2 regions of the Carnobacterium inhibens subsp. inhibens DSM 13024 genome follow, and region 1 is predicted to be linked to the other one. Evidence: a T-box and tRNA genes for the amino acid it is inferred to sense, from the RefSeq annotation. Region 1 holds a T-box; the other holds one or more tRNA genes.

What was found. The T-box of region 1 lies ahead of argS (arginine--tRNA ligase). A T-box ahead of a tRNA ligase gene usually reads a tRNA of that ligase, here a tRNA-Arg.
Region 2: it has a tRNA-Arg gene. The T-box ahead of argS (arginine--tRNA ligase) is inferred to sense a tRNA for this amino acid. The anticodon was not compared.

Annotation. Positions count from the first base shown of each region.
Region 1 is NZ_JQIV01000006.1:566,995-573,340, reverse strand. It holds gene BR65_RS03860 (acyl-CoA thioesterase) at 1-363, shown strand, start outside; gene argS (arginine--tRNA ligase) at 497-2,191, opposite strand; T-box leader at 2,293-2,531, opposite strand; gene argR (arginine repressor) at 2,703-3,158, shown strand; gene BR65_RS03845 (phosphohexomutase domain-containing protein) at 3,191-4,717, shown strand; gene BR65_RS03840 (aldo/keto reductase) at 4,781-5,641, shown strand; gene zwf (glucose-6-phosphate dehydrogenase) at 5,696-6,346, opposite strand, start outside.
Region 2 is NZ_JQIV01000006.1:1,912,530-1,918,875, reverse strand. It holds gene BR65_RS10370 (helix-turn-helix domain-containing protein) at 1-507, shown strand, start outside; gene BR65_RS10365 (hypothetical protein) at 570-953, opposite strand; gene BR65_RS10360 (ATP-dependent Clp protease ATP-binding subunit) at 1,083-3,575, opposite strand; gene BR65_RS10355 (CtsR family transcriptional regulator) at 3,601-4,062, opposite strand; tRNA gene BR65_RS10350 (tRNA-Pro) at 4,442-4,515, opposite strand; tRNA gene BR65_RS10345 (tRNA-Arg) at 4,550-4,623, opposite strand; tRNA gene BR65_RS10340 (tRNA-Leu) at 4,627-4,715, opposite strand; tRNA gene BR65_RS10335 (tRNA-Gly) at 4,766-4,837, opposite strand; tRNA gene BR65_RS10330 (tRNA-Thr) at 4,845-4,917, opposite strand; tRNA gene BR65_RS10325 (tRNA-Leu) at 4,954-5,038, opposite strand; tRNA gene BR65_RS10320 (tRNA-Lys) at 5,078-5,150, opposite strand; tRNA gene BR65_RS10315 (tRNA-Val) at 5,152-5,227, opposite strand; rRNA gene rrf (5S ribosomal RNA) at 5,252-5,367, opposite strand; rRNA gene BR65_RS10305 (23S ribosomal RNA) at 5,459-6,346, opposite strand, start outside.

The DNA.
Region 1 (6,346 bases):
GTAACGGCTTCAACAGACTCAGTAGATTTTTTGCATCCGATCCAAAGAAATGATGCTATCACAATTGAAACCTATGTATCTGGTGTAGGCAGCTCATCTGTAGAAGTATTCTGTAAAGTTATCGGAGAAAATCTGCTGACTGGTGAACAATATTTAGCGGTAACAGCCTTTTTAACTTTTGTTGCATTCAATACAGATAAGAGTAAGGCGATTGTACCGTTGATCGAACCTGAAACTGAAGAAGAGATATTTGTCTGTAGCGGCTATGAAGAACGTAAGAAAAATCGTTCGATCAAGCGTATATTTAATCAGCAATTTGCCGATAAGATTACTTTAACGAGCTCATTGTTTGATGAAGACTAACGAATTTGCATTGAATCCTCTACATGAATGCAAATGGACTATTTTACTAAAACTAAAGAGTATAAATACAAAAAAGATCAAGACGATTAGGCTATCGTCTTGATCTTTTTTTTTCAGTTAGGAAGAGAAAGGATTACATTTGATCTGGAGCTTTTACACCTAATAATCTTAAGTCTTCTTTTAAGATTGTTGCAACAGATTGGACAAGAGCTAAACGTGCAGGTCTTTGTGCATCATCAGCAAGGACTTTACTATTTGCATAGTATTTATTGAAAGCTTGAGCTAAGTGGATTGCATGTTTAGCAATAACCGATGGCTCAAATTTTTCATAAGCACGCAAAACATCTGTTGGATAGCTTTGCAATAATTTAACAATTTCCCAGCTGTAAGCATCATCCAAATGGTAGTTCACAGTCGTATCGATACCGGCTATACCAGATTTTCTAAGAATACTCATTGCACGAGCTCTTGTGTATTGTACGTATGGACCTGTTTCACCTTCGAAACGAACAACTTCTTCAATAGTAAAGTCAAAGTTGTTTAAACGATCATTTTTTAAGTCATGGAAGATAACAGCGCCGATACCCACTTGATCTGCAACGACTTCTTTATTTGGTAGATCCGTATTTTTTTCTTCGATTTGTTCAAGAGCAGAGGCTACAGCATCATCTAAAACTTCTTCAAGTAAAACGATTTTTCCTTTACGAGTAGATAATTTTTTACCGCCTTGAGTAATTAAGCCAAATGGAATATGGTACATATCATCTGCCCAGTCATAACCCATCTCTTTTAAAACAGCTTTTAATTGTTTAAAGTGATTGCTTTGTTCATTTCCAACAGCGTATAAAGATAAAGCAAAATCATACGTACGTTTACGATAGATAGCAGCAGCTAAATCACGAGTAATGTACAATGTTGCACCATCAGATTTTTTGATCAAAGCCGGATTTAAATTGTATTTTTCTAAATCAACAATCGTAGCTCCATCATTAACTGTTAACACATTTTTTTCTTCAAGTAAGTCTACAACTTCTTGCATTTTATCGTTATAGAAAGCTTCGCCATTAAATGAATCAAATGTAATGTCTAAACGTTCATAAACATGGTTAAATTCTTTTAGAGATTCATCACGGAACCATTTCCATAAACCTAAGGCTTCTTCGTCGCCATCTTCTAATTTTTTGAACCACTCACGAGCAGCATCATCTAACTCTGGTTTTTCTTCTGCTTCTTCATGGAATTGAACATATAAACGCAATAATTCACCAATAGGGTTTTCTTTTACAGCTTCTTCGCTGCCCCAAAGTTTGTAACCGACGATTAATTTACCAAATTGAGTACCCCAGTCGCCAAGATGATTAATTTTGATTGGGTTAAATCCAACTTTAGTTAAGATGTTCGCTAAAGCATTTCCGATTACAGTTGAACGCAAATGACCCATAGAAATTGGTTTTGCGATATTTGGAGAAGACATATCGATAGGAACATTTTTATTTTCACCGATCATAGAGTCTCCGTAGTGAGCGCCTTGTTCTAAAACTTCTTTTAAGACGGCAGCACTAACTTCTTGTTTATTTAAAAAGAAATTAAGGTAAGGTCCAACAACTTCAATTTTTTCAACGATAGGAGAGGTAACCGATTCTCCTAATTCAGCAGCAATTTGTTGAGGGGCTTTACGATAGGCCTTTGCTAGAGCGAATGCAGGAAAAGCGATATCCCCGTGTTCAACTGATTTTGGTTTTTCTAATAAGTTGACGATTTGTTCTATCGACAAAGCTTCACCGATTTGCTCGTTTAAAGCTTGAGCAACTGTTAATTTGTAATCCATTCTTTTTCCTCCTATGTGAGCGTCTGATTGCGCTCGAAAATTTTATATTTAAGTATTTTAGGCATAAAAAAAACGCCTATTTTTGATTCTATGCTAATCAAAAAAGAGACGAGGTTTTCCCGCGGTACCACTCTTGTTGTTTGTCAAATGACGAAACCACTTGTTTTTAGATAACGGCAAACAAAACCGAATAAGCTAGTATTCACTAAAATTGCATGAACGAGGATCATAGCTTAAATCTCTCCGAAGTGCGGTTCCTGAAAGCATCCATTGTTGGCTTACACCGTTCCAACTCGCTAAAAATGTTTTCTATCAGTACTCTCTTCGTCATAGAGTCTATATAATTGAACTTTATTTATTATAGCAAATTGCTCACAAGAATGCCATTGTTTTTAGAAAATAGAATTTTTATTCATATTTTAGTAAAAATATCGCAAAATATAAGCGTATACATCAATTATTTGTTATACTAAAAAAGAAGAATCGTTTAATTAGAAGGAGGCCTTGCAGTATGAAAAAATCTAATCGACAATTAGCAATCAAACAAATTATTACAAATCATGATATTGCTACTCAAGAGGAACTATTGCATTATCTCAAAGAAGAAGGGGTTGAGGCGACTCAAGCAACCATTTCAAGAGATATCAAAGAGATGCATTTAGTGAAAACTACTTCATCAAATGGGAATGTTAAGTACACGATATTCCAAAATAATCGTATGTCTAATGAAGAAAAATTACAATCAACATTAGGAGACGTTGTGATTCGGTTGACCCAAGTGCAGTTTACGAATGTATTGATGACAATACCTGGTAATGCTCACGTTGTGGCTGCATTGTTGGATGCCATTGATTTTCCAGAAATGGTTGGTACTGTAGGCGGAAATGATACTTGTCTAATTATTTCAAAAGATGAAGAAGATGCAAAAAAAATGAATGATTACTTAAACAAATGGATTGAATTATAAAAATAGCATAATACTGTATAGGAGGTATGTATGTGCCTGAGTTTGATTTAGCATCCTTGCAAAATGGATCAGATATTCGTGGAATAGCTTTGGAAACACCAGAGCACGAAGTAACGTTGACCGATGAACGTGTTGAAAAAATTGCTTATGGGTTTGCGGTATGGTTGAAAGAAGTAAAAAAAATAGTAGTAGAAGATGAACACGCTCCTGCAAAAGTTTCTGTTGGTCACGATAGCCGGCTTTCAGCGGATCGCATCAAATCTATTTTTATAAAAGGTTTGACGAAGGCAGGAATCGACGTGATAGATGTCGGGTTGTCTACTACTCCAGCTATGTTTATGTCTACTCAATATGAAGCCTACAAGTGTGACGGTGCTGTTATGATCACAGCTAGTCATCTGCCTTTTGAGTACAATGGATTAAAATTTTTTACAAAAGATGGCGGAGCAGAACACGAAGATATTGACTTTATTTTGCAACAAGCAGATGAGGAAAATATCACATGGAAGAATAAAGAAGGGAACGTTACGAAAGCTTCTCTTTTGAATGAATATGCAAAAGATTTGGTAAACAAGATTCGACTTGGAATCAATGATGCAAAACAATATGACCAACCGTTGACCGGTCGTCATATTGTGGTAGACGCTGGGAATGGCGCAGGAGGGTTTTTTGCTGAAAAAGTTTTGGTCCCATTAGGAGCAGATATCAGCGGAAGCCAATATTTAAATCCAGATGGTCATTTTCCAAATCATATTCCCAATCCGGATAACAAAGAGGCGATGAGAAGCATTCAAGATGCCGTAATTAGACATCATGCAGACATGGGTGTTATTTTTGATACCGATGTAGATCGATCAGCATTAGTTGACAGTAACGGGGATACGTTGAATCGAAATAATTTGATCGCAGTGATCTCAGCAATTTTGATTAAAGAAAACCCGGGTACGACAATTGTGACAAGTTCGGCAACATCAGAACACCTCAAAACGTTTATCACTTCTTTAGGTGGCAAACAGGATCGATACATCACCGGCTATCGGAATGTAATCAATCGTGGTATTCAATTAAACAAAGAGGGAACACCTACCAGTTTAGCAATTGAGACCAGCGGACACGCTGCTTTGTCAGAAAATTACTTTTTAGATGACGGAGCTTATTTAGTTGCAAAAATACTAATGGCAGATGCTGGTCTTAAAAAAGAAGGAAAGAACTTTTCTGATTTGATCACTTCTCTAAAGCAGCCTGTTGAAACGGATGAAGTACGATTTAAGATCTTATCTCAGGATGTACAAGCAACTGGACAAAGAGTCATGGAGAATTTTCAAGCTTATATAGAAACAGCAACAGACTTAACTGTTGAACCCGCTAATTTGGAAGGGGTCCGAGTTAATACTTCGGGACAGTATGGTATTGGTTGGATGTTGTTGCGTATGAGTTTGCATGAGCCTTTACTTGTTCTAAATCTTGAAAGCGATCAAGAGGGTTCTATAAAATTAGTGAGAGAAAAGCTAAAAACTTTTTTCTATGATCAATCTGTCTTAGATTCGTCTCGCTTGTAAAAAACAAGAGAAATGGTTTAAACTAAGTAATGTAAAAAAAGATAGCGAAGGAAGTGTATTAAAATGGGTGAACCGTTAGTAGAAAGCATTGAATTATATAATGGAGTGAAAATTCCTAAATTAGGACTAGGTTTATTTTTAATGAAAGATGAAGATGAATTGGTAAATGCTGTGAAATATGCAGTTGAAGTAGGTTACCGTCATTTTGATACAGCTACCATCTATGGCAATGAAGAATACTTAGCTCGCGGTTTGAAAGAAGCAGGAATCAAGAGAGAAGAAGTTTTCATTACCTCTAAAGTATGGAATTATGACCAAGGATATGACCAAACAAAAGTTGCATTTCAAGAAAGTTTGGATCGTTTAAACACAGACTACTTAGATTTATACTTAATTCATTGGGCTGCTCCAAAATTTGTTGAAACTTGGAAAGCAATTGTAGAATTATATGAAGAAGGAAAAATCAAAGCAATTGGGGTTTCTAACTTCCAAATTCATCACCTTGAAGAACTTAAAAACCAAGGATTGATGCAACCAATGATCAACCAAATTGAAACACATCCTGAATTCCCACAAAATGAATTGCATGAATACATGAAAGAAAATGGTATCATTCATGAAGCTTGGGGACCATTAGGTCAAGGGAAATCTGAATTATTGAACCACCCAATCTTGATGGAAATTGGCCAAAAATACTTCAAAACTCCAGCACAAATCATTATCCGCTGGCATTTAGAACGTGGAGAAGTAGTTATTCCAAAATCAATTCATGATAACCGTATTTTAGAAAATAGTGATGTATTCAACTTTTCTTTAACAGAAGAAGAGATGAAACAAATTGATTCATTAGAAACTGGAACAAGATATGGCAGCGATCCTGATGATCAAGAAAGATTACAAAAAACATCTATTAAACCTGAATAAAAAAAGTAGAAAAGCACATTGTGCTTTTCTACTTTTTTTTGTTTTCTTAACGAACTAAATTTCATCATTTGGCAGTGCTGGATTCCAATGCCAATTAAAGCCATCTTTTGCTAACAAGTCATCGCTTTCTGTGGGACCCATAGAACCACTTTGATAGCTAGGAAGTTCTGATTGATCTTGATCCCATGCTTGACGAATAACATCAACGAATTTCCAAGAAGAAGCTACTTCATCCCAATGCGTAAAGTTTGTTGCATCGCCGTTTAAACAGTCAAAAATCAATTTTTCATAAGCTTCTGGACTGTTTGCAACAGTTTCAGCTGAATGCTTGTGTTTAAGATTAAATGTATCAGTTTCTAATCCAATTCCAGCTTTTTTGGTATTTAACTGTAATGAGAAACCTTCAGTAGGTTGGATGAAAATACTCAATACATTTGGTGGTAATTCTTCTTCAACATCTTCACTAAATAAGTTTAGAGGTACATTTTTAAAGACAACATTAATTTGAGTTCCTTTTTCACCCATCCGTTTTCCAGTACGGATATAAAATGGAACGCCTTTCCAACGGAATGTATCAATTAAGACTTTACCTGCAACAAACGTTTCCGTTTGAGAATCTTCAGCAACATTCATTTCATTACGATAATTATTTAATAGACCAGATTCAGTTGATCCTATACCGTATTGAGCACGTACAAAATAATC
Region 2 (6,346 bases), 1.3 Mb from region 1:
GCTGCCTTTTTTATCAATGACCATTATGGTCTTTTGATTCAGCACTATTCAGGTTATTCACTAAACCAAGATGAGACGATAGGTATTTTACAAACTTTAGATGATGATTTTTCGATAAAAACAAAAGGTTATATTGGTCAATACTGGTCTATTTCATTAGAAATAAAGGATATTTTTAACGAAGAGCAAACTATTTTTTTCAATCAGCTGGATAAAAGCAAGCAAGTATTTTCATTACCTGATATAGCACTAAGTTATTATGCTTCTGAAGCTCTATTTAAAAGTCCGATTATACAACAATTAAAAGAAGAACTCATTTCTCATTCCGAAATAAAAGAACTCATTACCGCTATATGGCTAAACCAAGGAAATATCAGCTTAGCAGCTAAATATCTTTACATCCATCGCAATACTTTACAATATCGACTAGATCGTTTCTATGAAGAGTCTGGTCTTTCATTAAAAAACAGAGATGATTTGCTGCTTTGTTATTTATTAACAATCTAAAAAAAATAATCTACTGCTAATGAAAAAAATTAGCGGTAGATTATTTTTTTATAACAATAGTATTATTTTTTAAATTTATGTTTTAGCCCTTTTTTTTGGTGTTTAAACTCATGTTGTAAATCTGATTTTTTATCCATAAGTGTTTCTTTAAAGTCGTGTGTAGTATCTTTTAGGTGTTCTCCATAAGAGCTCATACTGCCTCTTAAATCAGACACTTTATCTACCACACCCAATAAATTAGCAACTTCCATATCAGATAAATCATCAATTACACTCATAGCATTTTCGTTGCCTTTTAATTTATCTTTTACGAAATATCTAGCTCTTTTACGATTCATTTTAGACTCAATTTTTTCCATTGCCATATTTGAAGAAGAAACAACAATAGCCCCAACTGTAAAAAGTGTTCCGAATCCTATCAATAATGCTTTTGTCGAATTTTTCATATTTAGTCACTTTCCTTTCCTTATTTCTTTAAATTTATCATAGCAGAAAGAAATATAAAATACGAATAAAAACGTCTACCATCTTATACGATAGCAGACGTTTCTCTAACTTTACTTTAAAAAAACAACTTAACTATTTTCACTTGAAGTTACTGTTTTGTTGTTTCTTTTTATTGAATCTTTTACAGTAATACGAATCGTTCCTTTTGAAGCACCGATTGTTACTTGATCGCCGATTTTAACTCGACCACTTAGCAACTCTTCACTCAATCGATCTTCTACTTCCTTTTGAAGTGCACGACGAATCGGACGTGCTCCATATTCAGGATCATAACCAGCTTTAGCAATCACATCAATTGCTGCTTGAGTAATTTTTACTTCAATGTCCATTTCTTTTAGTCGTTTAACAATAGTTTGAGCCATTAGTTTTACGATTTGAGTCAATTCTTCTTTTTCTAAAGAATGGAAAACAATAGAGTCATCAATACGATTTATAAATTCTGGTTTAAACATTTTTTTCAATTCTTCCATTATTCGTTTTTCCATTGCTTTATGATCTTTTTTATTGTTTGCTGTACCAAATCCTACAGATTTTTCATCTCTTAGAGCTGTTGCACCTAAGTTAGAAGTCATAATCATGACTGTATTTTTGAAGTCCACTTTTCTTCCTTTGGCATCAGTTAAATGACCATCATCAAGAACTTGTAGTAAGATATTAAATACATCTGGATGTGCTTTTTCAACTTCATCAAAAAGAATAACAGAGTATGGTTTTTGACGGATTTTTTCAGTTAATTGTCCACCTTCATCATACCCAACATAACCAGGAGGCGAACCAATCAAACGACTGGTACTATATTTTTCCATGAACTCAGACATGTCTACTCGTACTAATGCTTCTTCACTACCAAACATGGCTGCAGCAAGTGCTTTAGCTAATTCTGTTTTCCCTACACCTGTAGGACCTAAGAACATAAATGAACCAATAGGGCGGTTAGGATCTTTCAGCCCGCTTCTAGACCGTCTAATCGCTCTAGAAACTGATCCGACAGCTTGCTCTTGTCCAATAACTCTTTTATGCAGTATATTTTCTAAATTCATTAAACGATCCGATTCTTTTTGTTCCATTTGTTGCACAGGAATATTGGTCCATAAGGAGACTACTTCTGCAATATCTCTTTCCGTTACTTGTAATGAGCTCGAAGAAGCTTTTCCTTCTTGTTTTTGAAGTAAACTTTCAATCTTCTTACGTTGTTTCATTTCTTTTGTACGAATTTTTGCAGCTCTCTCAAAATCTTGTAATTGAATGGCTTCTTCTTTTTCTTGGATCAAAGCTTCTAGAATAGAAACTGCAGCTGCTACTGGAGAAGGTTTACTTGAAACATCTAGACGCACCTTAGAAGCAGATTCATCTATTAAATCAATTGCCTTATCAGGAAGCTGTCTTGCAGTAATGTAACGTGATGAGAACTTAACAGCAGCATGTACTGCTTCATCTGTAATTTCCACACCATGGTGTTCTTCATAACGAGAACGCAAGCCTAATAATATTTCTTCTGCTTCTTCTTCTGAAGGAGGATCAACATGGATAGGTGCAAAACGTCGTTCTAAAGCGGCATCTTTTTCAATATACTTTTGGTATTCATCTAAAGTGGTCGCACCAATCGTTTGTAATTCGCCACGGGCTAATGCAGGTTTTAAGATATTAGAAGCATCAATAGCACCTTCTGCTCCACCAGCACCAATTAACGTATGCAATTCATCTATAAATAAGATAACTTCTCCATCTTGATAGATCTCATCAATAATCTTTTTCATACGTTCTTCAAATTCACCACGATATTTTGTACCAGCTACTAGCGAACCCATATCCAACATCATTAATCGTTTATTTGCTAATGCAGCAGGAACCTCTCCGTCAACAATTTTTTGTGCTAAACCTTCAGCAATGGCAGTTTTACCTACACCAGGTTCTCCTACTAAAACAGGATTATTTTTTGTTCTACGGCTCAATACTTGAATAATACGTTGAATTTCTTTATAGCGCCCAACTACTGGATCTAACTTACCTTTTCTTGCTGTGTCAGTTAAATCACGAGCTAAAGAATCCAAAGTAGGTGTACCGGCAATTTGTTTTGTAGCTGGTTTTGCTTTTTTACCTTTGCCACTGTTTACATCACTTAATCCAATTTTCTTCAATACAATTTGACGGGCTTTATTTAAATTGATATCTAAGTTGCTTAATATCTTAGAAGATAAGATATCTTCCTCACGTAATAAGCCTAATAATAAGTGCTCAGTGCCAACTAAAGCTGAACCCATACGTCTTGCTTCATCTGTAGCAAAAGTAATCGCTTGTTTTGCTCTTGGAGAATACGGAAGAATAGCGTTTTTAGAAAGGTATTTCATTGTTCCATACCCAGTAAAATGTTCGATTTCTTCACGAATATCCATTTCAGTAACGGAAAATTGTCTTAGTGTTTTTCCAGCAATTCCATCTTGTTCCATTATAAGACCTAAAAGAATATGTTCAGTTCCTACAGAATGGTGACGAAATCCTTTTGCTTCTTCTTGTGCCATGATTAAAACCATTCTTGCTTTTTCAGAAAATAATTCATTCATCAATTTCGCCTCCGTTTTTTATACGTTACTCATATTTTAAATTAGTTAAAAAGGCAACTAATAACTTAGCTCTTAATTCATTTTCATTTGCTTCAGTAGAGTTCAAGAGTGATTTTTCCATTACGGATAACATAATATTGGCTTCACGCTTCGATAGCATTTCAGATTCAAACAACCTTTGTATAATAGAATAAGCATTCTTTTGAGAAATTTTACTTCCAATAATATCAATCATCATATCCAGCATTTCAACTTCATCTAATAATTTCACCTTTATAATACGTATATACCCACCACCGCCTCGTTTACTTTCAACTAAATATCCTTGTTGTACAGTAAAACGAGTATTTATAACATAATTTATTTGAGAAGGAACACAATTAAATCGATCTGCCATTTCGCTACGTCTAATCTCGACTTGTTCATCTTGGCCTAAAACCTTCTTTAAATAAGCTTCAATGATATCCGACATATTTTGATTGTGCATGAGTTACCTTGTTACTAAAACATTTTAATGTGTGATAAGACATCATATCCTTATCTACTTTACATTGCAATGGCGTTTTTTTAGTAACACTCCTTTTCTTTTCGTCCCAACACTAGACTTATTTACTTAGTTTATTTTTTTACTCAATAAAATAAACTAATAACGGAGGATGCTCCAGTAAGCAATCAAGAAGCATTCTTGACTAATCCTGACTTTAATTATACGAGAAATAAGAAGATTTGAAAAGCAACTCTACTCATTTTTTCTTTAAATACCATTTAAACTGTTGTTATTCTACATTAAATCGAAGTATCTACAAAATAATATAATAAAAAAAGATAACCCCACAAAAAAATGGAATTATCTTCTAAGTTGTTTATCGGGAAGACAGGATTCGAACCTGCGACCCCTTGGTCCCAAACCAAGTGCTCTACCAAGCTGAGCTACTTCCCGTACTACTGAGTTTTTATCTTTTTTACAAAAGAAATGCACCCAAGAGGACTTGAACCTCTAACCCCTTGATTCGTAGTCAAGTACTCTATCCAATTGAGCTATGGGTGCAAATGGTGCCGAGGGCCGGAATCGAACCGGCACGGTGATCACTCACCGCAGGATTTTAAGTCCTGTGCGTCTACCTGTTCCGCCACCCCGGCATTAGAACAGCTTGTCATTCTTGCGAATGAGCTCACTAGTTGAACTAGTAAGCGAAAGACGGGATTCGAACCCGCGACCCCCACCTTGGCAAGGTGATGTTCTACCACTGAACTACTTTCGCAACAAAATGCCGGCTAAAGGAGTTGAACCCTCGACCCTCTGATTACAAATCAGATGCTCTACCAACTGAGCTAAGCCGGCTAAAGTGGTACTTAACTAAACATTCAAAAAAAAAAATGGTGCGGGTGAAGGGACTTGAACCCCCACGTCTCTCGACGCTAGATCCTAAATCTAGTGCGTCTGCCAATTCCGCCACACCCGCAAAAGTATGGCATAACTAAACATGTTGAATGATTAGTTATGAGTCATGCAGGATTCGAACCTGCGACCCTCTGATTAAAAGTCAGATGCTCTACCAACTGAGCTAATGACTCATGGTGGAGGTTGACGGGATCGAACCGCCGACCCTCTGCTTGTAAGGCAGATGCTCTCCCAGCTGAGCTAAACCTCCATCTGAGAAAAAACAATTGAATTTGCGTGGCAGCGTCCTACTCTCACAAAGGGAAACCCTTCACTACCATCGGCGCTAAGAAGCTTAACTGCTGTGTTCGGCATGGGAACAGGTGTGACCTTCTTGCCATCGCCACCACACAAATTTCAATCTAGAGAACGTTGTTCTCTCAAAACTGGATAAGTTAAAAATTTGTTTTTCGTTTAGAAACCGTCGTACACCGTTTATTCTTTGGTTAAGTCCTCGACCGATTAGTATTGGTCCGCTCCATCTATCGCTAGACTTCCACTTCCAACCTATCAACCTGATCATCTCTCAGGGGTCTTACTCACTTACGTGATGGGAAATCTCATCTTGAGGGGGGCTTCACGCTTAGATGCTTTCAGCGTTTATCCCGTCCACACATAGCTACCCAGCAATGCCCTTGGCAGAACAACTGGTACACCAGAGGTGTGTCCATCCCGGTCCTCTCGTACTAAGGACAGCTCCTCTCAAATTTCCTACGCCCGCGACGGATAGGGACCGAACTGTCTCACGACGTTCTGAACCCAGCTCGCGTACCGCTTTAATGGGCGAACAGCCCAACCCTTGGGACCGACTACAGCCCCAGGATGCGATGAGCCGACATCGAGGTGCCAAACCTCCCCGTCGATGTGGACTCTTGGGGGAGATAAGCCTGTTATCCCCAGGGTAGCTTTTATCCGTTGAGCGATGGCCCTTCCATGCGGAACCACCGGATCACTAAGCCCGACTTTCGTCCCTGCTCGACTTGTAGGTCTCGCAGTCAAGCTCCCTTATGCCTTTACACTCTGCGAATGATTTCCAACCATTCTGAGGGAACCTTTGGGCGCCTCCGTTACACTTTAGGAGGCGACCGCCCCAGTCAAACTGCCCGTCAGACACTGTCTCCCAGCCCGATAAGGGCTGTGGGTTAGAGTGGTCATACAGCAAGGGTAGTATCCCACCAACGCCTCCACCAAGACTGGCGTCCTGGCTTCAATGGCTCCTACCTATCCTGTACAAGCTGTACAAACACTCAATATCAAACTGCAGTAAAGCTCCATGGGGTCTTTCCGTCCTGTCGCGGGTAACCTGCATCTTCACAGGTACTATAATTTC